2 regions of the Gracilibacillus sp. Marseille-QA3620 genome follow, and region 1 is predicted to be linked to the other one. Evidence: a T-box and tRNA genes for the amino acid it is inferred to sense, from the RefSeq annotation. Region 1 holds a T-box; the other holds one or more tRNA genes.
The links. The T-box of region 1 lies ahead of ACY8DX_RS16305 (valine--tRNA ligase). A T-box ahead of a tRNA ligase gene usually reads a tRNA of that ligase, here a tRNA-Val.

Region 1 (14,818 bases):
CCCGGCACCAATATGTTATTAAAACGAAGCATCATAACGGACCTTGGTGCATATGACCCATACGCTTTAGCTGAAGATGCAGAATTAACTATTCGCCTTTCGTCTAAAGGATATGTTATTGCTGTTGACCCTCATTCTCAGACATGGGAACAGGAGCCACAAACTTTAAAAGCTTTAATGAAACAGAGGACTCGTTGGCTGCAAGGAAACCTGTACATTATGTTCAAGTTCTTCAAAGAAAAAAATTGGTGGAAGAAGCCTTGCATTATACACCTTACTTATTATCTTACTATTTACGTTATCTTTGGCGGCCTTCTTCTCTCTTCCAATATCTTGTTTATATTAGGATTGTTCGGTTTCATCAATTTTAACTCTGGAATTAACTATCTTTTCTTCTGGTTTCTTGCCTATCTGACCTACACAATCCAGTTACTGTGCGCGGTTTGGTATGACAAGAAGTTATCAGCGAAAAACGTATTAGCTGCATCACTTATGTACTTCACATACGCTCAACTATTCATTTTCTTATTAGTCCGGGGACTTGTGTTGATGATGAAAGACAAGAGAAACGGAACAGTTATCTGGGATAAAACAGAAAGGGTTGCTATTGAAAAATAATATGCAGCCTTTTTTGCCTGTTTCGAGAACCTGATACTCAGAGGAATGATTTGTGAATGAGAAAAATATAAGGAATTAAAGTAAATGTTTCACAGATTAAATGATTAGTCTGGAATGGGAATGTTCACCTGCATTCAAACGACCTACTGTAGCGGGCATTCTAAGAAGATGACCGCGCTCTCTTTAAGCAGCAAAGAGGATTTCCTTTGTTCCTTCACAATCCGACCGTATTGTGATATCACTTATACAAAAGAAAACCACCGTCCCATACTCCAAGTATCATATCCATTGATTTCCCTTGGAATGGGAATCACGACCACCTTATCATACTAGATGCATAGACAACTGCATCGGCAGCCTGCCTTAACTTCCCTTATAGAAAACGCCAATACCAATCAAGCACATCCTGTCCAAAAAAATAAGCGGAAATAGTCCCTGCCGCGATGAATGGACCAAAAGGCATTGGCTCTCCTCGCTTTACCAATCCAGCAATTAAGCCTGCCACCCCAAAAATCGCACCCAAAAGCGTTGCAAATATAAAAGAAAGAAGTACTCCTTTCAGCCCAATCGCAAAGCCGACTAAGGAAAACAGCTTTATATCCCCGCCGCCCATACCGCCTTTACTGATAACGGCAATGAAAAATGGAATCATAAAACCAGCAAGCCCTCCTGCAAGCGGATCCCACCACGGGTCTAATGGGATGAATATCCGAAGCAATAAAAAAACAATGGTAAAAAAAAGCAGGATTTTATTTGGAATAAGCATGTACATAATATCTGATACGAAAATGATTACCATAAGCGAAATCAATGCCCATGCAATGATAAGCTCCATACTCCATCCGAGCAGGAGCGGAGCTGCTGCAAATAGCAGCCCCGTCATTAGCTCTATGATGGGATAAAGCGGAGAAATACGCTTACCGCATTTGCGGCAATTCCCCTTCAAAACGAGATACGAAATGACAGGCACTAACTCAAGAGGTGCCAAGGTATGGCCGCAGGACGGACAAGCCGACCTCGGCATTACGATTGATTCCTTTGCCGGAATCCTCAGACCAGCTACATTATAGAAGGAGCCAAGGATGAGGCCGGCGAGGAAGATTAGTAGAGTAAGAGTAATCATTTATTAGCCATCTTCTCCTATGAGTTTAATATTGTCTCTTGCAAATTTGCTGCCGTTTTAACTCCATTATTAATAATAGAATAATTACATTGCTTCATTAAGACTAACTGTATGTATTAAAGCTCAATCCTCTTATTGAAAATAGGTTACTGGGGATTTATCTGCTAAATCCTCGAAATATTCTCCATTTTGTCGTTTGAATAATGCAGAATCAAATAATCATACCTCAACATTCTTCTTATTTGTACCAACGCCAGAATAGCGAAACAGCACCGTTGGCCTTTTCCCCTTAGCTTATCTGTTTGCACTCCCTTCCCCCTGAAAAAATACCATATAAAAGTTATGTAGTTCTACACACTCGAAATATACAATCTTCCACCACATCACACTGATAAGCAGGGACACCATCCTGCGGAACAAACGCTCATCTACTCCTGTGATCCACACTTGCCGTTATTTTCTTAACGTAAAATTCAACCGTCTCTGTAAGCATGGAGGACTCAATACATTGGAGGCCAAGATGGTAAGCCTAATAAAAAGGAATAGGGGAAACGAACAGTCATAGCGTGTATAAGGCTATCTACCCTCCTTCCACCCCATTCCTATTTAGGTATTATTATCCATATACACAACATATTTTATCAAATATTCCGATTAATGTCACATAATGTTTTAAATAATAAGGTCCTAAGTCTGATAGTCATTTTTCCTATGCTCTTTCGTCATTAAAGCTCATGTCATCAAAAATTACTTTTGGTCACGAATCAGAAACGGTCGGGCTTCAGCCAAAAAATAAAGAGAGCCGGTTATCACTAACACATCCTCTTTTCTCATTCGTTTGCAGGCCTTTCTAATCGCATCCTGCCAATTCTCTTCAATATATTTCTCCTTAAGGATACTTGTCTTAAATAATTCCTCCGCTTCATTCATCCGCTCCATCCTTGTTTGTGTAAAGGTAATGCTGTCAGCCCTTCGTTCAATCACTTTGATCATCCTCTGATAATCCTTATCCTTCAGGGCTGCAAAGACAAAGTGAATTCTCCTTCCCTTATATCGCTCCTCTATCGTTTGAAGCAACACCTTCATACCTGAAAGATTATGGGCGCCGTCAAGAATGACGGCTGGATTGCTTGAAACCTGCTCAAAGCGCCCCTCCCATCTCGCCTTCAGCAATCCAGAACGGATACTCGCCTCCCTCACCGGGAAATCATATTTCCTATCAAGCAGCACGCAAGCCTGAACAGCCAATGACGCATTGTTCAGCTGATGCCGACCGAGCATCCGTAATGTGAGCCCGGAAAAGTTCAGCTCTTTCGAACAAAAATCAAAGCCTTCCTCCCCCTCCTCAAGTACACGGTTCTCCGGCCAGAAATCCATGCCAATTCGATATAATTCAGCATGTTCTTCCTCCGCTTTATTCATGATAGGCTGTATCGCCTCCGCTGATTCAACCCCCGTTATGACCGAAATGCCTTTTTTAATAATTCCAGCCTTCTCTACAGCAATTTCAGCAAGGGTGCTTCCAAGGATTTGCGTATGTTCAAGAGAGATACTTGTAATAATGGCAAGCATAGGGGTAATAACATTTGTCGAATCGAGCCTGCCTCCGAGCCCAGTTTCAATCAAAGCAATGGACGGGTGTCTTCTTTCAAAATACATGAAGGCTAGGATCGTGTAGATTTCAAAGGTGGTTAAATAACTGCCTTCATCATCGGCCTCCCTCAAGATAGGCATTAGTTCATTCAATAAATCAACGAGCTCTTCATCCGTAATCATGTCATCATTAATCCTTATTTGCTCATTCGCCTTTTCTAAATAAGGAGAAGTAAAGGAGGCAACATCATATCCCTCTGTCATCAAGATTTCTTTCAAAAAGGCAAGGGTCGACCCCTTTCCATTCGAGCCGGCGATATGAACCATCGGAAGCTTTCTTTCTGGATTTCCAATTCTCTCAAGCACCCTTTCCATGCGTTCAAGACCAAAGTCCATCCCAAGCTTGGCTGCACGCTCATTCAAAAAGGCAAGTGCGTCCTCATAGCTTTGAATCATCCTAATCACTCCATTCCCTATAACAACACCCTGCTCATATTCGAACAGGGTGTCATCATTAAGCCAATATTAAGCTAGTTCTTCTAGATCTTTCAAACGATTTTGGACTGCTTCACGTTTTTCAAGGTAATCAGCCAATTTCGCTCTTTCCTCTTCAATAACTTTTTCAGGTGCTTTCTTCATGAAGCCTTCATTGCCGAGTTTTTTCTCAATGCGCTCGACTTCCTTCTGCCATTTATCGAGCTCTTTTTGAAGTCGTTTTAGTTCTTCTTCAATATTGAGAAGCCCTTGTAAAGGAAGGATTAATTCAACACCTGTCACGATAGCGGTCATCGCTTTATCGTCAGCCGGGATATCAGTTCCAATGGTTAGTTCCTCTGGGTTACAGAAGCGTTCGATATAGCTGCGGTTCTTCTCTAGGACAGCCATTGTTTCCGCATCCTTCGCTTTTAAGGAAAGCTTGATTTTCTTGCTGAGCGGCGTGTTAACCTCTGCACGGATGTTACGAACAGTGCGGATGATCTCAACAAGCAATTTCATCTCATCGGATGCTTTCTCATCTGTCAGTTCATCCTTAACAACCGGCCATGCAGCCGTTGTGATGGATTCGCCCGCGTGCGGAAGGTTCTGCCAGATTTCCTCTGTAATGAACGGCATGAACGGATGCAACAGACGCATCGTTTGATCAAGCACATATGCTAGGATAGAACGAGTTGTCTTTTTCGCTGCTTCGTCTTCACCATACAATGGGAGCTTAGCCATTTCGATATACCAGTCACAGAAGTCATCCCAAATGAAGTTGTAAAGGGCACGGCCCACTTCACCGAATTCATATTTATCAGCAAGCCTTGTTACGGTTTCAATCGTTTCATTCAAGCGTGTCAAGATCCATTTATCCGCAACAGATTTCTCTCCGCTCAAATCGATTTCATCATAAGTCATTCCGTCCATATTCATTAGTGCGAAGCGGGAAGCGTTCCAGATTTTGTTTGCGAAGTTCCAAACGGATTCCACTTTCTCATAGCTGAAACGCAAATCCTGTCCTGGGGAGCTTCCAGTCGTTAAGAAGTAACGAAGGGAATCGGCTCCGTACTTGTCGATAACCTCCATTGGGTCAACGCCGTTTCCAAGGGATTTACTCATCTTACGGCCTTGCTCATCACGTACTAAACCATGGATGAGTACATCTTTAAATGGACGCTCGCCCGTGAATTCAAGACCTTGGAAGATCATACGGGACACCCAGAAGAAGATGATATCATAGCCTGTCACGAGTGCCGCAGTTGGATAATAACGCTTGAAGTCCTCTGCATCCTTCTCCGGCCAGCCCATTGTAGAGAACGGCCATAATGCGGAGCTGAACCAAGTATCAAGGACATCTGTATCCTGCGTCCAGTTCTCAATGTCTGCCGGCTCCTCTCGGCCAACATATACTTCACCTGTTTCCTTATGGTACCAAGCAGGGATTCTGTGGCCCCACCATAGCTGTCTGGAGATACACCAGTCATGGATATTATCCATCCAGTTCAAGTACGTCTTCTCGAAGCGCTCAGGAACAAATTGTACCTTGCCTTCTGTCTCCTGCAGTTTAACTGCTTCTTCTGCCAAAGGTCCCATTTTAACGAACCATTGTGTGGAAAGATATGGCTCAACTACCGCACCGCTGCGCTCGGAGTGACCCACTTGGTGGATATGCTCCTCAATCTTGAAGAGAACGCCTGCCTCTTGCAGGTCCTTTACGATTTGCTTGCGGCATTCGAAGCGGTCCATGCCTTCGTATTTGCCGGCTTTCGCATTCATCGTGCCATCCTCATTCATAACAAGAACACGTTCAAGATTATGACGGTTGCCTACCTCAAAATCATTCGGGTCATGTGCCGGCGTAATCTTAACGGCACCAGAACCGAAGTCTTTCTCAACATACTCATCACCAACAATTGGAATCTCGCGTCCAACGATTGGCAGAATCAAGGTCTTGCCGATTAAGTGCTTGTAGCGCTCATCTTCCGGGTGTACCGCAACAGCTGTATCACCAAGCATTGTTTCCGGACGCGTTGTTGCGACTTCAATATGACCGCTACCATCAGCCAACGGATAATTCATGTGATAGAACGCGCCTTTCACTTCCTTATGAATAACCTCGATATCAGAGATGGCTGTTTTTGTGGAAGGATCCCAGTTAATGATGTATTCGCCGCGGTAGATTAAGCCTTTCTCATAAAGGGTAACGAAAACTTCACGAACCGCTTTAGATAAACCTTCATCAAGGGTGAAACGCTCACGGGAATAATCAAGTCCAAGTCCCAGCTTCGACCATTGCTCACGGATATGGCCGGCATATTCCTCTTTCCATTTCCATGTTTCTTCAACGAACTTCTCACGTCCAAGATCATAACGGGAGGTACCTTGTCCGCGAAGCTTTTCTTCTACCTTTGCTTGGGTAGCGATACCGGCATGGTCCATTCCTGGAAGCCAAAGGACATCATAGCCCTGCATTCGCTTCATTCTTGTCAAAATATCTTGAAGAGCTGTATCCCATGCATGACCAAGGTGCAATTTGCCCGTAACGTTCGGCGGCGGAATCACGATTGTATATGGTTCCTTCTCTTGATCTTGGCCAGCTTCAAAGAACTTGCCCTCAAGCCACCAGTCATAGCGGCCTTTTTCAATTGACTGCGGATCATATTTCGTCGGCATGCCAATTTCTTTTTGTTCTTCGCTCATGTTCATTCTCCTTCTTTCTTCTATTTTGGGGTCCTGGAAAATAAAAAAACCGCTCCATCCTTCTGTTATCAAAAGGACGAAACGGTTAGTCTCGCGGTACCACCTTCATTCCGGCACATGCTGAATAAGCATGCCTCCGGCTCTTCATTCATCATAACGGCTCTTCACCGGTTCTCGCTACTTTCAACAGGTTCACGAAAACAGCTCCTGGGCGACCTTCTGCGGATTTGGTTACTGAAGGAATCTTTCAGCCGGTGGATTCCTCTCTCTAACAGCCTTCTGCCGCGTACTCTTCCCATTCAAAGCTTTTCATTTGGATTAATTTAATACTGTTATCATACATAAGTATGCAGCCTGTCGTCAATCATTGTTTCCCAAATTTATATAATTTATTCAATTAGGTATCCGCACAAAAGCCTAGCCCCTTGAATAGACTAGAAGAAAGGGGGAATGTATGCATGAGACGAAGGATGAATAGGTACAGCCTGCCTCCTTGGATACAGAACACCATTAATGTGACGCGTCAATTTGCTGTTCCGGTAACCGTATTTCAGGGAATCCGCACCTTTTTCCTCCCGAGCATCTTTGACCTGCTTCTGCTCTTTTTCCTAATCGGCCTTGTACTCGCCTTTCACTTTGAAATCATCTAATGCTTTGATTTACCGGGCAGACTGCCCGGTTTTTCTCTGTCCATTAATAAAGGCAGCCCTTTATTCGGCTGCCCAATCAATCATCCTGTTCCTTCGGCTTCTTGCTTTCCTCGATTTGTTCCATTCTCATAATGATATATTCGATATTCTTCAATAACCAATACTGCCGCTGAAACTTCCGGCAATAGTCCATTTCATCCTTTCCAGATATCTTCCTTGAATATTGGTCGACGATTTTAAGGCAGTTTGCAGGATAGGCCATATAAGACATGAAAAGAAGCATTTCTCCCTCCTTGAAAGGGAAAAAGCGAAAATACCCGTTAATCCACTCCACCGTTTCCGCCGACTGGATTGGATAGGTTTTCAATTGCTTCACAACAAATGGCAATAGATCAAAATACGCAGGTGCTATTTTGGTTCGCTCGAAATTGATGAAATGTCCGTACCCATTCTCACTGTATAAGAAATGGTGAATGGACACATGCCCATGTGTAATGACATTACGGACCTTTTCTTCCTCCTTCGTCTGCTCATACCACTTCTTAAATTTATTCATAGAATAGGTCAGGGCCTGTGAGACGTCATAATAACAAAGACAGAACAATTGCTCGAACGGTGACATATACCATTTCTTCTCAATTGTATTCATATATTCAAGCAAGAATTCCCGCTGCTCCTCCCACTCCTGAAGGGTTTTCTCATAATGCTCCTGCCTCTCCTGGGACGGGATGCTCGATTCCTTCGATGAAATGGTATGCATACGTGCCAGCTCACGGAACATTTGCTGATGACGTTCATCTCTTTCCTCCACCACCTCATCAGGCAGCCAGGGCAGAAGATAGCTGAGCTTATCATTATGCAGAACCGCATACCGTCCATCAATTGCTGGGAAGATCGGCACAATGCGGTTATATCCATTTTGATAGAGAGTTTGGATATTTTTGATGAAATCAAAGCCTTTTTTAGCCTTGATTGTCTTAACGGCAAAAATGCCATTGTTCGTATAAACCTTTTTAACTTTTCCAAAATCCTCATAGAACTCAAGCTCCAGCTGATAATTCTGCAAATAATCAGCCAGCCATTTATCATCCGCTCTTAACATCATAATGGCACCCTTTCTCCTCGTGCCTATTAGGCAAAGGGCAGAGCCACAGGAATTTGTGCACTCAGCCCTCTCATTTACTCAGTTGATTTATTGGATGAAGCGGTAACTGGAATATAGATGACCTGGCCTGCTCTTAAACTATCAATCTCCCCGATTCGGTTAACCCGAGCGATATGCTGAGCGCTGATTTGATAACGGTCTGCCAGACTATCAATCGTCTCATTTCCTTGGACAATATAGACCTTCAACTTAGCCTGCCTGGTCTCCTCCTCAGCGGTGAATAAATCATAAAGCAGGGATTTAGACTCTGCCTTACCAGTATTCTTATATTCTTCCTTCGGTTCCTCTTTCTTTGGATAATTTCTTGAGTACTCCTCTCTCGGAGTATACGATGCCTGCGGCGGCTCTTTGCTTTCGTTCGTTGTTGGCATATGATTCAGGAAATCCCTATCCTCATCGAACTCCTCGTCCTCCTGTGCCTCCTGCTGTTCAACAGGAATTCTCGCCTCCGCATAAAAATCATCCTCATTCGAGGACTCTTTGCCAAAGGTAGGATAGGATGGAAAGCTGAATGGAGTCAATTCCTCTTCATATTCCTCCTCCTCAGCCTCTACCTCTGTACTTGAGCGGTATAACGGCAGCTCCTCGGTCTTTGCTTCAATGAGAATTTCCTCCGGTGACTCCTCCGTTTCTGCCTCACTTTCCCTGTATTCCACAGCTGCCTCAGGAAGAATGGCTTCTGCTGCCTCTTCAGCCTCTTCTTGCTCCTCCACTTCTTCACGCTCAATTAATAATTCCTCTTGGATACCAGTAATCCAAAGCTCCGCCGTTAAATGTAAACAGCCATCCTCCAAGAGCTGATAATCAAAGCTTTGGACACCTACACTCAGTTCATTCCGGTCCTGTACCCGCTCAGCCGGAACGGTAATATCGACAGGGAAGTGATGCTGGAATTCATACGTATCCTCCCGTTGGTCCGTGATGGAGACATAGCGGCGGTTCAATTCATCCTCTTTGGGTTCGATATTGCCCTCTTGTGGTTTGTATTCCCCCATAAGATCCAATGTTCCTCGCAAAATCACATACTGTTCCACCTCATGCACAGATACATTCGGCTCAAGTGAGATGGAATAAAGCTCGCTAACTTCCTGTCCGCTTTGAAACCACACATTTTCTTCTAATGAAAATCGTAAATACGATGTATTTTCTGGAGACATGCCTGTTCCTCCTTCCAACCCTTTTCATCTAAATGTCATTTAAAGCCTATGCGGGTATCGTTGAAATTATGAACAGGATTACAGAAGAGTGACCGAAACGCAAGTCGTTTAACACCTAACATTTCCCATGCCGAATAAAGGAATATGGTATAATAAGGGACAACTACTCGGTGCGGGTGGTATGCACTTTCTTTTCCTTATTTTAAAAAGGGAAGGGAGGTGATATGCCAATGGATTTTCTGCAAACTTTAGCCAAAGATACAGCAACGATCTTTCTAACGACCTTTGCTGCAGGCATCGCCATGCGATTTGCTAATCTTCAGCTGAAGGGCAAACGAAAAACCACCCCGTGCCGGCCAAAGCAAAAGGGTGGTTCTTCATCCAAGAAATAGCATAATGGGCATACCACTCGCAGTAGTTGCCGCCAGAGAGTTAACGGCTCTCTGGTTTTTTCGTTTATAGTTATGTTTAATAATATACCCTTCCTGTCATTTGTTCAATCAAAAGTTACGCCGAATTTAAGACTAATTCCATCTAGAAAAAGAGGCTCGGACAAAACGAAATAAATGATCCTCAATAACGAAAACTTCTTCTTCCTATTCAACAGCAGTTGGAAAGATAAATCCGTTCCATTACGCGAAATGCACTCGACTCCTGCGGGAAGTAGAGAAAAGGCTGAGACCCCACAGGTGTGTGCACCGAGGAGGCTCAAGCCTTTCTCCCTCCGCGGAAAGCGAGTGCATTTTGCTCCATTCCACTAGTCACTGATGTTAGAAAGCCACAATCAACTAATGCATGGAAAATCAACAAATAAAAATCCGAACAATTAGACGATAGTTTATCATTGGCTGAAATACTTATGTCCTAGCCTCTTATTTTTCATTATCCTTCAATCTTTCCCTGCACCTTACATAGATGATTTTATTCTCTTCTGTTTGTCGAAAGCCGGGCAACGTCATGCGTTCTTCACAGAAAAGGAATTGAATCAATATACGATGATTTTTACTTTATTTGCAGACAGGTAGAAGTGGACATCCCTTACAATAAACCTGATGGAGTGCAAGCACAAAAAAACTGTAGATCAAATCAATAATGGATTTGGTCTACAGTCTGAGGGTAAGCATTCATTAACCTTTTATCTTTCCAAATTCAAACAAAATTAATTTAACGTATAATTATGGGACAGTCACTTTCTCCACTTACCCTTTAATCGCCTTGAACGCTTTTTGGGCTGCTTGAATGGTTTTCTCGATATCCTCATCACTATGCTCCGTTGATAGGAAGACGCCCTCGAATTGAGACGGAGGAAGAAAGACGCCATTATCCGCCATTTGTTTATAATACTCCGCAAAGAACTGAAGATCAGACGTTTTCGCAGATTCATAGTCCTTCACCTGCTCATTCGTGAAGAAGAAGCCAATCATGGAGCCTGCCCGGTTGCATGTAAGCGGAACATTATATGTTTCAGCCGCTTCCATGAAGCCCTCTTCTAAACGGTCAGCCTTCTTAATGAAGGTTTGATAGGTTTCTTCTGTTAATTGAGCCAATGTTTCATAGCCCGCTGTCATTGCCATTGGGTTTCCTGATAGCGTGCCAGCTTGATAGATGGAACCGCTTGGCGCAATCTGGCTCATGATTTCCTTTTTGCCGCCGAACGCACCAACAGGAAGTCCCCCGCCGATTACCTTTCCAAGACAGGTTAAATCAGGCGTTACACCGAAATAGCCTTGTGCACAGTTGTAATCCACACGGAATCCAGTCATGACTTCATCAAAGATCAGGACAGTGCCGTTTTTCTCCGTGATTTCACGCAGACCTTCCAAGAATCCAGGAAGAGGCGGAACAACCCCCATATTGCCGGCTACCGGCTCAACAATTACAGCGGCGATGTCTTCGCCAAATTGTTCGAACGCATATTTCACGCTCTCAAGATCATTGTACGGAACGGTAATCGTATTACGTGCGATTCCCTCAGGCACTCCCGGGCTGTCAGGAAGACCAAGCGTTGCCACACCTGAACCAGCCTTGATAAGAAGGGAATCCCCATGTCCGTGATAGCATCCTTCAAACTTAAGAATTTTATCTCGGCCCGTATATCCCCTTGCTAGGCGAAGCGCAGCCATCGTCGCTTCCGTTCCGGATGAAACCATGCGTACCATCTCAATGGAAGGAACACGATCGATAACAAGCTGAGCTAATTTGTTTTCAGATAAGGTCGGCGCACCGAAGCTTGTCCCTGTTTCAGCAATCTTTTTAATCGCTTCAACAACCCGGTCATTGGCATGTCCGAGAATAAGCGGTCCCCATGAAAGGACATAATCAATATAATCATTTCCATCAATGTCATAGATTTTGGAGCCCTTTCCTCTCTCCATGAAAATTGGATCCATATTAACTGATTTAAATGCACGCACAGGGCTGTTTACTCCGCCAGGCAGCAGGTGTACAGCTTCCTTGAAGGCTTCCTTTGATTTTTCATATGAACGCATATGCCTAAACTCCTTTTCACTATCGGATTAATTTGTTTCTTTGATCCATCTTGCAGCATCCTTGGCATGGTAGGTGATGATGAGATCAACGCCGGCCCGTTTCATGCCGATTAACGTTTCCATCACAATTCCTCTTTCATCCACCCATCCATTGGCGGCTGCTGCTTTAACCATTGCATACTCTCCACTTACATTATAAGCGACAAGCGGCAAATTAAAATTATTTTTCACATCGCGAATAATATCAAGGAAGGCAAGCGCCGGTTTCACGATAAGGAAATCTGCTCCTTCCGCCACATCAGATTCTGCCTCGCGAAGCGCCTCAAGCCGGTTCGCATAATCCATTTGATAGGCTTTGCGGTCGCCGAATTGGGGGGCAGAATTCGCCGCATCACGGAAGGGACCGTAAAAGGCAGATGAATACTTAACCGCATAGGACATGATGGGAATATCCTGATAACCCGCTTCATCCAAGCCTTGACGAATCGCTGTCACAAATCCATCCATCATATTAGAAGGTGCAATGATATCTGCGCCTGCTTCTGCTTGGCTGACTGCTGTCTTCACGAGGAGTTCCAGGCTTTCATCATTCAAGACGGTGCCATTCTCCACGATGCCGCAATGGCCATGACTTGTATACTCACAAAGGCATGTATCCGCAACAACAAGCAGCTCTGGATACTGCTCCTTCACAAAACGGATTCCTCTTTGGATGATTCCATGGGTATGGAATGCACCTGTTCCGCATTCATCTTTATCTGCATCATCCGGTACCCCAAATAAGATGACCGATTTAATCCCTAATGATACAACCTCATCCAGCTCCTCCTTCATGCGATCCAAAGAGAATTGGAACACACCTGGCATTGATGAAACTGGATTCTTTTGGTTCTCTCCCTCTGTGATAAAGATCGGATAGATAAAATCATCTACATGAAGATGCGTTTCACGTACGAGCGCTCTCATCGCACTGTTTTTGCGTAATCTCCGATGGCGGTTAAATGTTGTATTTGTCATGACCTGCACTCCCTTAATTTCGATAATATAAGCCTATTTCCTCAAGCATATGTTCAATCGTGTATTCACTCGGACTTACATGAACGGTTAAGCCAAGCCGCTCTGCCCGCTCCTTCGTCACCGGTCCGATGGTTACGATTACTTTCCCGGCAATACTCTCCTCTAGCCCTGCCTTATGCATAATCCGCATAAACGTCTCCACTGCAGACGGACTCGTGAAGAGAAAAAGGTCAATAGCCTGTTCCTTAAGCGTCTGTATCAACTGAGCATCAGCACCTTTAGGCGGCTTGTTGCTATACACGACTGCCTCTTGTGCCTCGATGTTTTGGCCGCAAAGCCCTTTATAAATATAATCTCTAGCCAAGTCTCCTTTGGCAATTAAAATGGCTTCCCCTTCATGTACAACTTCGAGAAATTCCGGGAGAAAAGCCTCTGCCACATAGCTCTTCGGAATGAAGGCAGCCTTAAGCCCATGCTTCAAGAGCTCCTTCTCCGTCTTCTTCCCGATAGCAGCTATCCTCGGCATCTCTTCAAGAGACAGGCCTAGTTCCTTCGCCAGCTCCATGAAGAAATGAACACCATTTCTGCTCGTAAAAACGAGCCAATCAAACCTGTCAAGACGCTTTGCTTTCCCCGCTGCATCCTCCCACTTATCCAAGCCCGGCCGCTGAAAGGATAAGAGGGGCACCAATACAGGTACCCCTCCATGGTCTGAAATCATGGCGCATAATGACTGGGCCTGTGATTCCTCTCTAGTGACCAGCACCCGTTTCCCTTTTAGAAACTTGGTATGTGCCATCTTTAACCTTCCATCTCCTCTTTCACCAAGGCAATAAGCTCCTTTGCACCTCGTTCAGACAAACGCTCAGCAAGCTCTTCTCCAAGTGCAATCGGTTCGCTTCCTTGCACCGTATCCCGGTAAATGATCTTCCCATCTGGAGAACCGACAAGTGCTTGCATTTCCAAGCTGCCATTATCCAGCTTCTTCGCATAACCGGCAATGGGTACCTGGCAGCCGCCCTCCATCGTTTTCAAGAAGGCGCGCTCAGCTAGGACTGCCTCCTCCGTCGCACGGCAATTAAGCTTCGCCAGTTCCAATATAAGCTCTTGATCATTTGCCCGGCACTCAATTGCGAGTGCACCTTGACCGACAGCCGGGATGCAAAGCTCATCATCCAAATATTCCGTTACGATTTCCTTGCTCCAGCCAAGTCTGGACAAGCCTGCTGCTGCCAAGATAATCGCATCATAATCCTCATCCTTTAACTTCTGCAGGCGTGTATCCACATTTCCGCGAATCCATTTGATTTCAAGATCCGGTCTCTCTGCCAGCAGCTGGGCGCTTCTGCGCAGGCTTGATGTTCCGACAACCGCTCCCTCCGGCAATTCACTAAGCGGCACATGGTTCTTTGAGATTAACACATCCCGGTGGTCCTCGCGCTTAGGCACACAGCCAATTGTCAGTCCTTCCGGAAGCTCAGCCGGCATATCCTTCATGCTATGGATGGCCATATCAATATCGCCGTCAAGCATCGCTTGTTCAATTTCTTTGACGAATAATCCTTTTCCCCCGACTTTTGAAAGGGTTACATCCAGGATTTTATCCCCTTTAGTCACAATCTCCTTTAATTCAAACTCAAAGGGCAGACCCAGCCCTTTCAGCTGGTCAATGACCCAATTTGATTGTGTTAATGCCAGTTTGCTTCTACGTGATCCTACAATAATTTTCCTCATGATTTCCCTCCATCAAAAGACATGAAATGCTGATGTGTTGCCAAATAAAAAGAAATTGATTAAAACAAGCAGGAAGGATGCAATATTCCAAT
Region 2 (14,818 bases), 270 kb from region 1:
TTCCATACCGTAAAGAGGACAGCTATGTAACTGATAAGAAGAAATAAGAAAAGCAAGCCCGAAATCGGGCTTGCTCAACTTCTTTAAGCTTGTATAATTGGAGAATTCACAGGCTTAATATGCCAGATATTATCTGCATACTCAGAGATTGTTCTGTCACTTGAGAAGAATCCTGAGTTAGCGATATTAACTACGCTTGACTGATTCCACTTCTTCTTATCTTCATAGGCTTTTGACACCATTTCCTGTGTCTTCGCATACGAATCAAAGTCACGGAGAACAAAGTATTGATCATTCTCAATCAGCAAGGAATCATAAATCATGTCAAACATGCCATTTGTGTTCGGGAAGAAACCGTTCACAAGCTGGTTGACTGCTTCATGGATTCTTCTGTCGAGCATATAATATTCCGAAGAATGATAGCCTCCGTGGGCTTGATAATTCATAACTTCATCAGAGGTCATACCGAAGATAAAGATATTATCCTTGCCAACACGTTCATGAATCTCCACGTTTGCTCCATCCATCGTTCCGATTGTTAAAGCACCATTCATCATAAATTTCATATTTCCTGTGCCTGATGCTTCCTTGCTCGCTGTAGAGATTTGTTCACTCACCTCAGAAGCTGGGAAAATTTCCTCTGCCAATGACACACGATAATTCTCAAGGAAAACAACTTTTAAATAATCATTCGTTGTCTTGTCATTATTGACCTTCTCGGCGACTGTGTTAATCAGCTTAATGATTTTCTTCGCATAGTAATATCCTGGTGATGCCTTTGCCCCGAATATAAAGGTTCGCGGATGCGGACGGAAATTCGGCTCTTCCTTCATGCGATTATACAAATACATAATATGAAGAACATTTAATAATTGCCGTTTATATGCATGAAGACGTTTAACCTGCACATCAAAGATGCTGTCCACATTAACCTTAATCTGATTTTGCTGGAAGATACGCTCAGCCAGCTTAACTTTATTATCATGTTTGACCTTCTCAAGCTTTTCTAAGAAGGCGGCATCATTTTGGAATGACTCTACTCCTTTCAAGCATGAAGGGTCAACCATCCATTTATCCCCGATTGATTCCGTAATCAAATTGGAAAGGGCTGGGTTGGATTTAATGAGCCATCTTCGATGCGTAATGCCATTCGTTTTGTTGTTAAATCGCTCTGGGAATACTTGATAGAAATTATTCATTTCCCTCTTTTTCAAAATCTCCGTATGTAAATGGGCAACCCCATTTGTGCTATGAGTGCCAACTAAGGCTAAATGAGCCATCTTCACCTGATCATGGGCGATAATCGCCATATCCTCAATTCGCTGCCATTGACCCGGATACTTATCCCACAACTCCTTGCAGAAGCGTTCATTGATTTCTTGGACAATCATGTAGATGCGAGGCAAGAGCGGCTGGAACAGGCGTACTGGCCATTTCTCCAATGCCTCTGAAAGAGTTGTATGATTCGTATAAGAAAACGTTTGAACCGTAATGTCCCAAGCCTCTTCCCACGAAAGCATCTCCTCATCCAGTAAGATTCGCATCAGTTCAGGAATCGCAAGAACAGGGTGTGTATCATTGATATGTATAGATACATAATCGGGCAGCTGCCTAATATCCTTCTGCTTCTTCCTGAACGTATTTAAAATAGCATCGATACTTGCCCTCACTAAGAAGTATTGCTGTTTCAGCCGAAGAATCTTACCACTGTCCTCTGCGTCATCGGGATAAAGGAACTCAGATACCATTTCTGTCTCCCGCTTATAACGCATGATGTCATCATGGAATGGAACATTGGCAGGCTCCGCATTCCATAGACGAAGTGTATTCACCGTTTCTGTATGATAGCCTACAACTGGAATATCATAAGGAACGGCCATGATTGGTTCTGCATCACGGTGTTTGAAGCAAAGCCGTCCATCCTCGTCATAGTAAGATTCAACCTTGCCCCAAAACGGGACTTCAACAGCCAAATCAGATTTACGTACCTCCCAGACCTGGCCATTTTGAAGCCATAGCTCCGGATATTCTACTTGGACACCGTCAATGATTTTCTGTTCAAACAGTCCGTATTTATAACGGATGCCGCAGCCATGACCTGGAAGATCAAGTGAAGCAAGGGAATCCATAAAGCAGGCTGCCAAGCGGCCAAGTCCTCCATTACCAAGAGCGGAATCAGGTTCAGTCGATTCTAAATCCTCAAGGTTTATCCCAAGGTCGGCAAGACCCTCTTCCACGACATCATGAATGCCGAGGTTGAGGATGTTGCTGCCCATGATTCTCCCGAGCAGGAATTCAATCGATAAATAATAGACTTGCTTCGTTTCGCTCGTACGATATACTTGATTCGTTTTAATCCAATTGTTGCTGATATATTCGCGAATCATGTTGCCTAGCACGTGGTATTGGTCCTGCAGACTAGTCTCTTCAAAACTCTTTCCCACGGACATTTCTAGCTTGGATAAAAAGGCTTTCTTAAATTGTTCTTTATTATCAAACATCTAAAAATCATGCCCCCTAAATCAAGTCTGTATATAATCTCTCATACTCTACTGCTGAGCGTGCCCAGCTATAATCCTTCTCCATTGAATTCTGGACGATTTTCTTCCATTCCTTTGGTTTCTTATAGAAGGACAGCGCCCGATGGATCGTATAAAGCATGTCATGCGCATTGAAATTGGTAAAGGAAAAGCCGTTTCCTTCTCCCGTATATTCATTATATGGCTGCACTGTATCTCGCAAGCCTCCTGTTTCACGCACAATTGGCAATGTGCCATAGCGCATCGCAATCAATTGACTCAAGCCGCATGGTTCAAATTTAGACGGCATAAGGAATAAGTCAGCTCCCGCATAGATTTGGTGAGCAAGATCTTCATTAAAGCCGATATGAACACGGCATTTGTCCTGATACCACTGAGCTGAGTATCCAAAGAAATGCTCAAATTCTGGGTCACCTGTCCCCAGCATGATGAACTGGGCATCCTGCTGCATAATTTCATGGAAGACAGCTCTGACTAAATCGAACCCTTTTTGCTTCGTCAATCGTGAAATAACCGCAATCACCGGCTTACTCTCATCTACCGGCAAACCAAAGTGCTCCTGGAGCTTCTTTTTATTCTTTTTCTTGCCAGCCAAATCAGCCGCACTGAACTGGTACGGCAGGGAGGAATCGTTTTCCGGATTATACAAATCATTATCAATCCCATTAACGATGCCGTATAAATCATGGTCCCTAGATTGCAGTATACCCTCTAGCCGCTCCCCAAAATACGCCGTTTTTATTTCTTCCTTGTACGTTGGGCTTACAGTTGTAATTGCATCTGCATAAGTAAGTGCGGTCTTCATGAAATTGACGCATCCGCCAAACTCCACTTGATTGAAGTAATCATAATGAACACCAAGTACATCACCAAGGAAGCCTTTTTCATAGATTCCTTGGAACATTAAATTATGAATAGTAAATACATTCTTCACATTAGCCAGCTTTGTATCTTGATGCTGGGTCTTAAGAAGAAATGGAATCATGCCTGTATGCCAGTCATGCGTATGTATAATGTCAGGCAGGAAAGGAATATGATAAAGCGTTTCGACTGCCGCTTTGCAAAAATAGGCGAAGCGCTCTCCATCATCAAATTGTTCATACAATTTAGGACGATGGAAATAGTATTCATTGTCCATGAAATAATACGTAACACCCTCATATTCTAATTCAAATATTCCGCAGTACTGTCTTCTCCAGCTAAGCTGAACCTCAAATTCAGCAATCTTTTTTGCGGAATCAAAAAAATGGGCAGGGATTGTTCCATACTTTGGAAGCAATACTCTTACCTCATGCCCAAGTTTCTTCAATTCTTTTGGAAGGGAGCCGGCCACGTCGGCCAGCCCGCCAGATTTAGCAAATGGTACACATTCAGATACTATAAATAAAACATTCACGAATTCATCAACGCTCCTTGCTTTACACCTTTTTGAATGACGATTGGCTGGAATGGCGAACCAACTAATATTGTACCATCCGCAATCTCCACATCCTTATCAAGAATGACATAATCGAGCTTGCAATTCTTGCCTATTTTGGTTTTCTGCATGATGATGGAGTTTTTGATGGTTGTACCTTCGTCAATATTAACCGCTCTGAAAACGATGCTGTGGTCAACTTCTCCCTTAATGACACAGCCATTAGCAACCATCGCTTGAGTAACATTGGAGCCAATGCCGTACTTGGAAGGCGGCTCATCCTTCACCTTCGTATAGATTGGGCTTGTCTTCATGAATAGCTGATACCAGTTGTCAACCTTCAATAGCTCCATGCTTGTTTGGAAGTAGGAGCTAATGGAATCAACAACCGCCAAATATCCATCATATTCAAATACATGGACCTTGAATCCAGAATAATGATCATGCACGGCTTCACTTACGGATGTATAGCCCGTCTCCTGACGTTCTTCAATCAATTTCACGAGCAAATCCTTCTTCAAGACATAGATTCCAAGGGATATCTTGCCCTTTTTGACTTCGGTAATGTCTCCTCCATGCTTCAAATGCTCTTTAAGCACGGCATTGAAGTCAATATTGCATACTGTATGGCTGTTTGCGACAACCACATATTCCTGCTCGCTTCTCTCAAGATAAGTCATATGATAAGAGAAATGCTCCAAGGAAGTGATTTCTCCATTCGTTTCCGCCGTATGCGGAACAGGCAGGAAGAAAAGCCCGTCTCTTTTTCTGTTCAAATCCCAATTCTTCCCTGTACCGAGATGGTCCATCAAGGAACGAAAATGATATTGTGGATAGACAGCCACATTAGATATGCCGGAATTAACCATGCTGGACAGGATGAAATCAATCAGCCGGAAGCGGCCTGCGATTGGCAAGGCGGCAACATTGCGGTGGTTCGTTAATATATCAAGAGATTCAAAGTTTTGCGTGGCATCAATAATGCCCAACAATGATTTATTCATATTCGTTTTCAGCGCCTTTCAATATATTAGGATAGTTTTATCGCATTCTCTTCTGTAAGCAGCTCTGGATTAACTAGAATGACATCCTCATCATCAATCGGCTTGATCACTTGGTCATCCGGAATTACCGCACCAGGAGGAATGATGGCTCTTTCAATCACAACGTTCTTGCCAATGATGGCATCAGACATGATGACTGAATCCTTAATGTATGAGTTCTCTCCTACCCTTGCACCGTAGAACAAGACCGATTTCTCAATCTTCCCATCTACGATACAGCCTTCATTGATAAGCGATTCACGTACAACAGCCTTTTCAGATAAATATTGAGGAGCCCTGTTTGGATTAACAGAGTAAATACGCCATTTGTAGTCATACATATTTAACTCGCAATCTTCATCCAGCAAGTCCATATTCGCTTCCCAATAGCTTGTAAGTGTACCAACATCCTTCCAATAGCCTTGGAAAGGATAAGCATATACTTTTTTGTTATATTTCAATAGCATCGGAATAATATCTTTTCCAAAGTCACGGGAGGAATGTTCATTTTGGGCATCCTTGATCAAGAATTCCTTCAAGACTTTTCGATTGAAGATGTAAATGCCCATTGAGGCAAGATTATTTTTCGGTTTTTTCGGTTTTTCCTCAAATTCTTCAACAGAGTAATCATCTCTTGTATTCATGATACCGAAGCGGCTTGCTTCATCCCATGGAACTTCGATTACAGAGATCGTCGCGTCTGCTCCTTTTTCCTCATGATACTCAAGCATTTTGGAGTAATCCATCTTATAAATATGGTCACCAGAGAGGATGATGACATAATCCGGATCATATTGATCGATATAATTCAGGTTTTGATAAACCGCACTGGCTGTTCCTGTATACCATCTCATCTCCTTGGAGGCGGAGTATGGAGGAAGAACCGTTACACCCCCGTCCCGTAAATCCAGGTCCCAGGCACTTCCATTTGATAAATAAGAGTTAAGCAATAATGGCTGGTATTGGGTAAGAACTCCTACGGTATCAATGCCTGAATTGGTGCAATTACTTAATGTGAAGTCGATGATTCTGTACTTTCCGCCGAAAGGTACAGCTGGTTTTGCCACATCTGCGGTTAAAGCCTCAAGCCTTGTTCCTTGTCCCCCTGCGAGCAGCATTGCCACGATTTTTTTCTTTGCCATTTTGATTTAACTCCTTCCGTTTTTTAATTGGGCGAAGCACTGTGATACCAAATGGCGGTATCTTCACAACGACATGATATGGTTTTCCGTGGAACCCTTCATCCTGTGCCGGTATAGCCTTTTTATTCACATGATTGCTTCCGCCGTATTTTCGATCATCACTATTTAATATTTCTTTGTATTCATACTTATCCGGAACACCGACTTTGTATTGATCATAAGCAATATTTTTGAAATTACAGATAACAATCAATGGATTGCCGCCTTTATCCCTCCGTACAAAAGAGAAGATCGATTGGTCGGTATTATTGACATCAATCCATTCAAATCCTTCCGGGCAGTCATCCAGTTCATATAAAGGTTTGGATCGCTTATACAATTTTAATAAATCCTTAAAGAATTCATTCAGTGTGCGGTGGGAATCATAATTGAGCAGATGCCAGTCAAGTTGTTCTTTATCTTTCCATTCAGAAAACATGCCTAGCTCTCCACCCATGAACAACAATTTCTTCCCTGGGTGTGCAGCCATATATCCTAATAACAATTTCAATTGGGCGAATTTCTCTTCATAGCTTCCTGGCATTTTGTCTAGCAGGGATTTCTTGCCGTGAACCACTTCATCATGTGACAAAGGCAGAATAAAGCGCTCCGAGTAGGCATACATCAAGGAGAATGTTACTTTATGATGGAGATTTGAGCGGAAATGCTGATCCGTTTCCATGTATTCTAAAATATCGTTCATCCAACCCATATTCCACTTATGGGTAAATCCTAAACCTCCCTCTGTTACCGGCTTAGTTACCCCTGGCCAATCTGTTGAATCTTCTGCCATCATAAGCACGGAAGGGTCATATTCTTTAAGTACACGATTTAACGTCTTCATAAACTTGATTGCATATGGATTGATATCGCCACTATATGTATTCGGCCAATAAATCATATTGGCAACCGCATCCACCCGGAATCCATCCACATGGAAACAGTCCATCCAATAACGTGCGTTTGAAATCAGGAAGCTGTGAACTTCCGGCTTCCCTAAATCAAAATTAGCCGTTCCCCAAACTGGATTCTCCCGATGCTTATGGTCATGGTATTCATAAACCGGGGCTCCATCAAAGAGGAATAATCCATGGGCATCCTTGCAATAATGCCCTGGCACCCAATCAAGCAAAACACCGATATTATTTTGATGACATTGATCGATGAAATATCTTAAGTCATCCGGATTGCCATATCGGCTTGTAGGTGAGTAATAGCCAGTTCCTTGATAACCCCATGAGCCATCAAAGGGATGCTCTGTAAGCGGCATAAGCTCAATATGAGTAAAGCCCTGCTCAATGATGTAAGGAATCAGTTCAGATGCTAGCTCCCTATATGTATAAAAATACTCTATCTCACATTCATTGCTAGGGATAAAATCATCCTCATCCTTTATCTTCTTCTTCCATGTTCCCGCATGCATTTCATAAATATAGAGCGGCTCATCTGTACAATTTTTCTTGGATTTCTTCTTAAGCCATGATTGGTCACTCCATGTATAATCCGTTTCATACGGATATACAACGGAAGCGGTATTTGGTCTGATTTCTGAAAAGAAGGCATACGGGTCGCTTTTTAGAAGGATTTCACCTGATATTGCTTCAATCTCATACTTGTAAATTTCATTGGAGAGATTCGCTTCAATGAGGACAGACCAGATCCCTTGTTCGGATACTTTCACCAGTTCATAGCCTATGCCATTCCACTTGTTGAAAGAGCCGACTAACCGGATGCTGCGGGCGTTTGGGGCAAATACTGTAAAGCGGGTAAACACTTTATTATTTTCCTCAATTAGATGGGCTCCAAACAGCTTGTAAGCATCATATAGTGAGCCCTCATGAAATAAGTGAATCTGATAATCTGTAGGTGCATTATGAGGCATATCATCACCCTTTCAGTATTTTTTCAAAGTATTCTTAATATAATAATTAAACTATTTAACCCATAAATAACGCAAATGCAAAAATTGTTAAAATATTTATTATATACCCATATTTTTTACCTTTTCGACTGATTTCTCCCTGTCAGTTGTTTTTTCATATTCCCTTTATCAAGCAGGTTGAAAACATTCATAAGACCTATTTAGACTCATTATGCATACATTTATTTGCTAAATAATACACCTCGTTAATAATGATTTCGCTTAATCTTCTCAACTTCCTGCCTGAAATTCTGTGGAAGAAATAAATATGAACATATTCTACTATCATTGCGTTATTATTTATCTACTTTTATCATACTAGATATTACGCTTCGTATTATCTAACAATTGGGCGAATTCAAAATAACGTTTTTGTTAGATTGGCATCTCAGCTGTATTAAATAGAAAGCCCTGTTAAGTGTTGATTTACGCTGGAGGGGCAAATTCAAAGGTTTTAATGAGCTGCCACCAATGCTTTTTTATCTGCGGATTGACTCCTTTTCGTAATCTCATAGGAAACAATCACCTGAAACGTTAACGGGCAGTTTTCAATTATCAACATCCTTCTTTAACACGCCAAATGAACGCAAAAAAAGACATGTACAATTTGTACATGTCTCTTAATAATTTTATCTTATGACCCCTACGGGATTCGAACCCGTGTTACCGCCGTGAAAGGGCGGTGTCTTAACCGCTTGACCAAGGGGCCGAATGGTGGCTCAGGACGGAATCGAACCGCCGACACAAGGATTTTCAGTCCTTTGCTCTACCGACTGAGCTACTGAGCCTTCATTTATGTAAATGGCGGTCCGGACGGGACTCGAACCCGCGACCTCCTGCGTGACAGGCAGGCATTCTAACCAACTGAACTACCGGACCAATATAAAGGATATTATGGAGGAGGAAGAGGGATTCGAACCCCCGCGCGGTTTGACCCGCCTCTCGGTTTTCAAGACCGATCCCTTCAGCCAGACTTGGGTATTCCTCCAATATGACATGGTGCCGGCAAGAGGACTTGAACCCCCAACCTACTGATTACAAGTCAGTTGCTCTACCAATTGAGCTACACCGGCAAATAACAATCTCTCGTTGACTGCTTTATTATTCTAACCTGTTTCTAGGGATAATTCAATCAGAAATATATGGAAATACTAATTTTATTTTTACGTAGAATCGTAATAATCTGGAAGCATAGAAGAACGACCTCTCTTTCAGTGATGGAGAGAGAAGAAAAGCCCTTAACAGCCCGTTTAAAGGCTTTTAGAATGAAGATAAATAAAGAGACCCTCTCTATCATCTTTCATCCCAGAACGGCCTTCAGAGCTGTCTAACCATCTAGTTAATTTTATGCTTCATCTTATTTCGAATGATACAATACAATCTACTCTCTAACCTGGAACGACAACCAATACAATTTGTATTTATTTTTCATGCCGCTTTAAACTACTTCTAAATAATCATTCTTCTATGACTAGATCATTAACACCTGGAGAAAATAGAATGTTCCCTCTGCTCAAGAGCCATATGCCGAATGGATAGAATTTTAGAAACAAAGAAAAAACCATGTACAAATTGTACATGGTTTATGACCCCTACGGGATTCGAACCCGTGTTACCGCCGTGAAAGGGCGGTGTCTTAACCGCTTGACCAAGGGGCCAAATGGCGGAGAAGGAGGGATTTGAACCCTCGCGCCGGTTACCCGACCTACACCCTTAGCAGGGGCGCCTCTTCAGCCTCTTGAGTACTTCCCCATATATGGCTCCGCAGGTAGGATTCGAACCTACGACCGCTCGGTTAACAGCCGAGTGCTCTACCACTGAGCTACTGCGGAATATTGATATGGGCCTAAATGGACTCGAACCATCGACCTCACGCTTATCAGGCGTGCGCTCTAACCAGCTGAGCTATAGGCCCATTATGATAAAAATTGGAGCGGGTGAAGGGAATCGAACCCTCATCATCAGCTTGGAAGGCTGAGGTTTTACCACTAAACTACACCCGCATCTATGGGGCGGCTGATGGGAATCGAACCCACGAATGTCGGAACCACAATCCGATGCGTTAACCACTTCGCCACAACCGCCGTGCGTTATTTGTTAATTAAATGGTGGCTCAGGACGGAATCGAACCGCCGACACAAGGATTTTCAGTCCTTTGCTCTACCGACTGAGCTACTGAGCCAATTCATTTTTTTATATGCTGCTCAATGCTTATCGATGAGCTAACAGTAATAATGGCGGTCCGGACGGGACTCGAACCCGCGACCTCCTGCGTGACAGGCAGGCATTCTAACCAACTGAACTACCGGACCATATTATTGCGGGGACAGGATTTGAACCTGCGACCTTCGGGTTATGAGCCCGACGAGCTACCAGACTGCTCCACCCCGCGACGATAATAATGTTTTAAAAGATATATGGCGGAGGAAGAGGGATTCGAACCCCCGCGCGGTTTAACCCGCCTCCCGGTTTTCAAGACCGGTCCCTTCAGCCAGACTTGGGTATTCCTCCATATATGTGGTGGACCTTGTAGGACTCGAACCTACGACCGGACGGTTATGAGCCGTCTGCTCTAACCAGCTGAGCTAAAGGTCCTATTTTGGTAGCGGCGGAGGGGATCGAACCCCCGACCTTACGGGTATGAACCGTACGCTCTAGCCAGCTGAGCTACACCGCCAAAATATGAATCCTATTAGGTTTAGGTAAGTAATGGTGGAGCCTAGCGGGATCGAACCGCTGACCTCCTGCGTGCAAAGCAGGCGCTCTCCCAGCTGAGCTAAGGCCCCATATGATAATAGTTAGAATGGTCGGGAAGACAGGATTCGAACCTGCGACCCCTTGGTCCCAAACCAAGTGCTCTACCAAGCTGAGCTACTTCCCGAAAGAATAATTGGCGCGCCCGAGAGGAGTCGAACCCCTAACCTTTTGATCCGTAGTCAAACGCTCTATCCAATTGAGCTACGGGCGCATACTTGGTAAAATCTAAGAGTGCCGAGGGCCGGTCTCGAACCGGCACGGTAGTCACCTACCGCAGGATTTTAAGTCCTGTGCGTCTGCCAATTCCGCCACCCCGGCATATAACTTGGCATTGGAGCGGAAGACGGGATTCGAACCCGCGACCCCCACCTTGGCAAGGTGGTGTTCTACCACTGAACTACTTCCGCATATAAGTGCGGGTGAAGGGAGTCGAACCCCCACGCCGTAAGGCGCCAGATCCTAAGTCTGGTGCGTCTGCCAATTCCGCCACACCCGCATTTTTATAAATGGTGAGCCATGAAGGACTCGAACCTTCGACCCTCTGATTAAAAGTCAGATGCTCTACCGACTGAGCTAATGGCTCATGAAGTGGTGCCGGCAAGAGGACTTGAACCCCCAACCTACTGATTACAAGTCAGTTGCTCTACCAATTGAGCTACACCGGCGAATCATGTGTAAGTCTCTTAACGAAGACTTTCTTATTTTATCGGTTCTTTCAATTAATTTCAAGTAGAATTTAATGGAAATTTTATGGTGGAGGATGACGGGATCGAACCGCCGACCCTCTGCTTGTAAGGCAGATGCTCTCCCAGCTGAGCTAATCCTCCATATTAAGTGCCTGGCGACGTCCTACTCTCACAGGGACGTGAGTCCCAACTACCATCGGCGCTGAAGAGCTTAACTTCCGTGTTCGGAATGGGAACGGGTGTGACCTCTTCGCCATCGCCACCAGACTATTTTCGTCAGCGACATTTAATATTTTAACATCGTTTCTGACTTTAGTCAAGAGTTTTTTTAAACTTTTTTCACTCTCTCAAAACTGGATAATGTTTGTTTGGCCTATGCGTTTTGTTCTTGGTTAAGTCCTCGAACGATTAGTATCCGTCAGCTCCATGTGTCGCCACACTTCCACCTCGGACCTATCTACCTGATCATCTTTCAGGGTTCTTACTAGCTTGCGCTATGGGAAATCTCATCTCGAGGGGGGCTTCATGCTTAGATGCTTTCAGCACTTATCCCGTCCGCACGTAGCTACCCAGCTATGCTCCTGGCGGAACAACTGGTACACCAGCGGTGCGTCCATCCCGGTCCTCTCGTACTAAGGACAGCTCCTCTCAAATTTCCTGCGCCCACGACGGATAGGGACCGAACTGTCTCACGACGTTCTGAACCCAGCTCGCGTACCGCTTTAATGGGCGAACAGCCCAACCCTTGGGACCGACTACAGCCCCAGGATGCGATGAGCCGACATCGAGGTGCCAAACCTCCCCGTCGATGTGGACTCTTGGGGGAGATAAGCCTGTTATCCCCGGGGTAGCTTTTATCCGTTGAGCGATGGCCCTTCCATGCGGAACCACCGGATCACTAAGCCCGACTTTCGTCCCTGCTCGACTTGTAGGTCTCGCAGTCAAGCTCCCTTGTGCCTTTACACTCTGCGAATGATTTCCAACCATTCTGAGGGAACCTTTGGGCGCCTCCGTTACTCTTTAGGAGGCGACCGCCCCAGTCAAACTGCCCACCTGACACTGTCTCCCACCCCGGTTCAGGGGTGCGGGTTAGAAGTTCAATACAGCGGGGGTAGTATCCCACCGACGCCTCCACCGAAGCTGGCGCTCCGGCTTCAAAGGCTCCTACCTATCCTGTACAAGCTGTACCAAAATTCAATATCAGGCTGCAGTAAAGCTCCACGGGGTCTTTCCGTCCTGTCGCGGGTAACCTGCATCTTCACAGGTACTATAATTTCACCGAGTCTCTCGTTGAGACAGTGCCCAGATCGTTACGCCTTTCGTGCGGGTCGGAACTTACCCGACAAGGAATTTCGCTACCTTAGGACCGTTATAGTTACGGCCGCCGTTTACTGGGGCTTCAATTCGCACCTTCGCTAATGCTAAGCGCTCCTCTTAACCTTCCAGCACCGGGCAGGCGTCAGCCCCTATACTTCGCCTTGCGGCTTCGCAGAGACCTGTGTTTTTGCTAAACAGTCGCCTGGGCCTTTTCACTGCGGCTCACCTGGGCTTTGACACCCTGGTGAGCACCCCTTCTCCCGAAGTTACGGGGTCATTTTGCCGAGTTCCTTAACGAGAGTTCTCTCGATCACCTTAGGATTCTCTCCTCGCCTACCTGTGTCGGTTTGCGGTACAGGCACCTTCTTCCTCGCTAGAGGCTTTTCTTGGCAGTGTGGAATCAGGAACTTCGGTACTCTAGTTCCCTCGCCATCACAGCTCAGCCTTGTGTGATGAGCGGATTTGCCTACTCATCGGCCTAACTGCTTGGACGCGCATATCCAACAGCGCGCTTACCCTATCCTACTGCGTCCCCCCATCACTCAAATGGAAGAGAGGTGGTACAGGAATATCAACCTGTTGTCCATCGCCTACGCCTTTCGGCCTCGGCTTAGGTCCTGACTAACCCTGAGCGGACGAGCCTTCCTCAGGAAACCTTAGGCATTCGGTGGAAGGGATTCTCACCCTTCTTTCGCTACTCATACCGGCATTCTCACTTCTAAGCGCTCCACATGTCCTTCCGGTCATGCTTCACAGCCCTTAGAACGCTCTCCTACCACGCATACCATACGGTATGCATCCGCAGCTTCGGTGATACGTTTAGCCCCGGTACATTTTCGGCGCAGAGTCACTCGACCAGTGAGCTATTACGCACTCTTTAAATGGTGGCTGCTTCTAAGCCAACATCCTGGTTGTCTGGGCAACTCCACATCCTTTTCCACTTAACGTATACTTTGGGACCTTAGCTGGCGGTCTGGGCTGTTTCCCTTTTGACTACGGATCTTATCACTCGCAGTCTGACTCCCGAACATAAGTCTTTGGCATTCGGAGTTTGTCTGAATTCGGTAACCCGATGAGGGCCCCTAGTCCAAACAGTGCTCTACCTCCAAGACTCTCAGTTCGAGGCTAGCCCTAAAGCTATTTCGGAGAGAACCAGCTATCTCCAGGTTCGATTGGAATTTCTCCGCTACCCACACCTCATCCCCGCACTTTTCAACGTGCGTGGGTTCGGACCTCCATCCAGTGTTACCTGGACTTCATCCTGGACATGGGTAGATCACCTGGTTTCGGGTCTACGACCACATACTCATACGCCCTATTCAGACTCGCTTTCGCTGCGGCTCCGTCTCTTCAACTTAACCTCGCATGGGATCGTAACTCGCCGGTTCATTCTACAAAAGGCACGCCATCACCCGTTAACGGGCTCTGACTACTTGTAGGCACACGGTTTCAGGATCTCTTTCACTCCCCTTCCGGGGTGCTTTTCACCTTTCCCTCACGGTACTGGTTCACTATCGGTCACTAGGGAGTATTTAGCCTTGGGAGATGGTCCTCCCGGATTCCGACGGAATTCCTCGTGTTCCGCCGTACTCAGGATCCACTCGGGAGGGAACGAAGTTTCGGTTACAGGGTTGTTACCTTCTCTGACGGACCTTTCCAGGTCGCTTCGCCTACCCCGTTCCTTTGTAACTCCACAATGAGTGTCCTACAACCCCAGAAGGCAAGCCTTCTGGTTTGGGCTGGTTCCGTTTCGCTCGCCGCTACTCAGGAAATCGCGTTTGCTTTCTCTTCCTCCGGGTACTTAGATGTTTCAGTTCCCCGGGTGTGCCTTCATACACCTATGAATTCAGTGTAAGATACTGCTCCATTACGAACAGTGGGTTTCCCCATTCGGAAATCTCCGGATCAAAGCTTACTTACAGCTCCCCGAAGCATATCGGTGTTAGTCCCGTCCTT

Region 2: it encodes a tRNA-Val, which carries the amino acid that the T-box ahead of ACY8DX_RS16305 (valine--tRNA ligase) is inferred to sense. The anticodon was not compared.

The regions. Positions count from the first base shown of each region.
Region 1 is NZ_CM143102.1:3,223,143-3,237,960, forward strand. Features, by position in the region: gene ACY8DX_RS16290 (glycosyltransferase family 2 protein) at 1-618, shown strand, start outside; gene ACY8DX_RS16295 (prepilin peptidase) at 992-1,741, opposite strand; gene ACY8DX_RS16300 (bifunctional folylpolyglutamate synthase/dihydrofolate synthase) at 2,489-3,790, opposite strand; gene ACY8DX_RS16305 (valine--tRNA ligase) at 3,860-6,514, opposite strand; T-box leader at 6,584-6,826, opposite strand; gene ACY8DX_RS16310 (hypothetical protein) at 6,973-7,164, shown strand; gene ysxE (spore coat protein YsxE) at 7,241-8,269, opposite strand; gene spoVID (stage VI sporulation protein D) at 8,344-9,486, opposite strand; gene ACY8DX_RS16325 (hypothetical protein) at 9,717-9,878, shown strand; gene hemL (glutamate-1-semialdehyde 2,1-aminomutase) at 10,686-11,975, opposite strand; gene hemB (porphobilinogen synthase) at 12,003-12,992, opposite strand; gene ACY8DX_RS16340 (uroporphyrinogen-III synthase) at 13,006-13,791, opposite strand; gene hemC (hydroxymethylbilane synthase) at 13,794-14,726, opposite strand; gene ACY8DX_RS16350 (cytochrome C assembly family protein) at 14,739-14,818, opposite strand, start outside.
Region 2 is NZ_CM143102.1:3,497,243-3,512,060, forward strand. Features, by position in the region: gene ACY8DX_RS17550 (TraR/DksA C4-type zinc finger protein) at 1-47, shown strand, start outside; gene ACY8DX_RS17555 (glycogen/starch/alpha-glucan phosphorylase) at 84-2,501, opposite strand; gene glgA (glycogen synthase GlgA) at 2,518-3,936, opposite strand; gene ACY8DX_RS17565 (GlgC family sugar phosphate nucleotidyltransferase) at 3,933-4,961, opposite strand; gene ACY8DX_RS17570 (glucose-1-phosphate adenylyltransferase) at 4,988-6,142, opposite strand; gene glgB (1,4-alpha-glucan branching protein GlgB) at 6,084-8,063, opposite strand; tRNA gene ACY8DX_RS17580 (tRNA-Glu) at 8,740-8,811, opposite strand; tRNA gene ACY8DX_RS17585 (tRNA-Phe) at 8,815-8,890, opposite strand; tRNA gene ACY8DX_RS17590 (tRNA-Asp) at 8,905-8,981, opposite strand; tRNA gene ACY8DX_RS17595 (tRNA-Ser) at 8,998-9,090, opposite strand; tRNA gene ACY8DX_RS17600 (tRNA-Thr) at 9,100-9,175, opposite strand; tRNA gene ACY8DX_RS17605 (tRNA-Glu) at 9,689-9,760, opposite strand; tRNA gene ACY8DX_RS17610 (tRNA-Ser) at 9,764-9,854, opposite strand; tRNA gene ACY8DX_RS17615 (tRNA-Asn) at 9,860-9,934, opposite strand; tRNA gene ACY8DX_RS17620 (tRNA-Ile) at 9,944-10,017, opposite strand; tRNA gene ACY8DX_RS17625 (tRNA-Gly) at 10,032-10,105, opposite strand; tRNA gene ACY8DX_RS17630 (tRNA-His) at 10,111-10,186, opposite strand; tRNA gene ACY8DX_RS17635 (tRNA-Phe) at 10,209-10,284, opposite strand; tRNA gene ACY8DX_RS17640 (tRNA-Asp) at 10,338-10,414, opposite strand; tRNA gene ACY8DX_RS17645 (tRNA-Met) at 10,421-10,494, opposite strand; tRNA gene ACY8DX_RS17650 (tRNA-Ser) at 10,521-10,613, opposite strand; tRNA gene ACY8DX_RS17655 (tRNA-Ile) at 10,621-10,697, opposite strand; tRNA gene ACY8DX_RS17660 (tRNA-Met) at 10,703-10,779, opposite strand; tRNA gene ACY8DX_RS17665 (tRNA-Ala) at 10,813-10,888, opposite strand; tRNA gene ACY8DX_RS17670 (tRNA-Pro) at 10,907-10,983, opposite strand; tRNA gene ACY8DX_RS17675 (tRNA-Arg) at 10,994-11,070, opposite strand; tRNA gene ACY8DX_RS17680 (tRNA-Leu) at 11,092-11,177, opposite strand; tRNA gene ACY8DX_RS17685 (tRNA-Gly) at 11,192-11,266, opposite strand; tRNA gene ACY8DX_RS17690 (tRNA-Leu) at 11,274-11,355, opposite strand; tRNA gene ACY8DX_RS17695 (tRNA-Lys) at 11,367-11,442, opposite strand; tRNA gene ACY8DX_RS17700 (tRNA-Thr) at 11,449-11,524, opposite strand; tRNA gene ACY8DX_RS17705 (tRNA-Val) at 11,611-11,686, opposite strand; rRNA gene rrf (5S ribosomal RNA) at 11,696-11,812, opposite strand; rRNA gene ACY8DX_RS17715 (23S ribosomal RNA) at 11,934-14,818, opposite strand, start outside.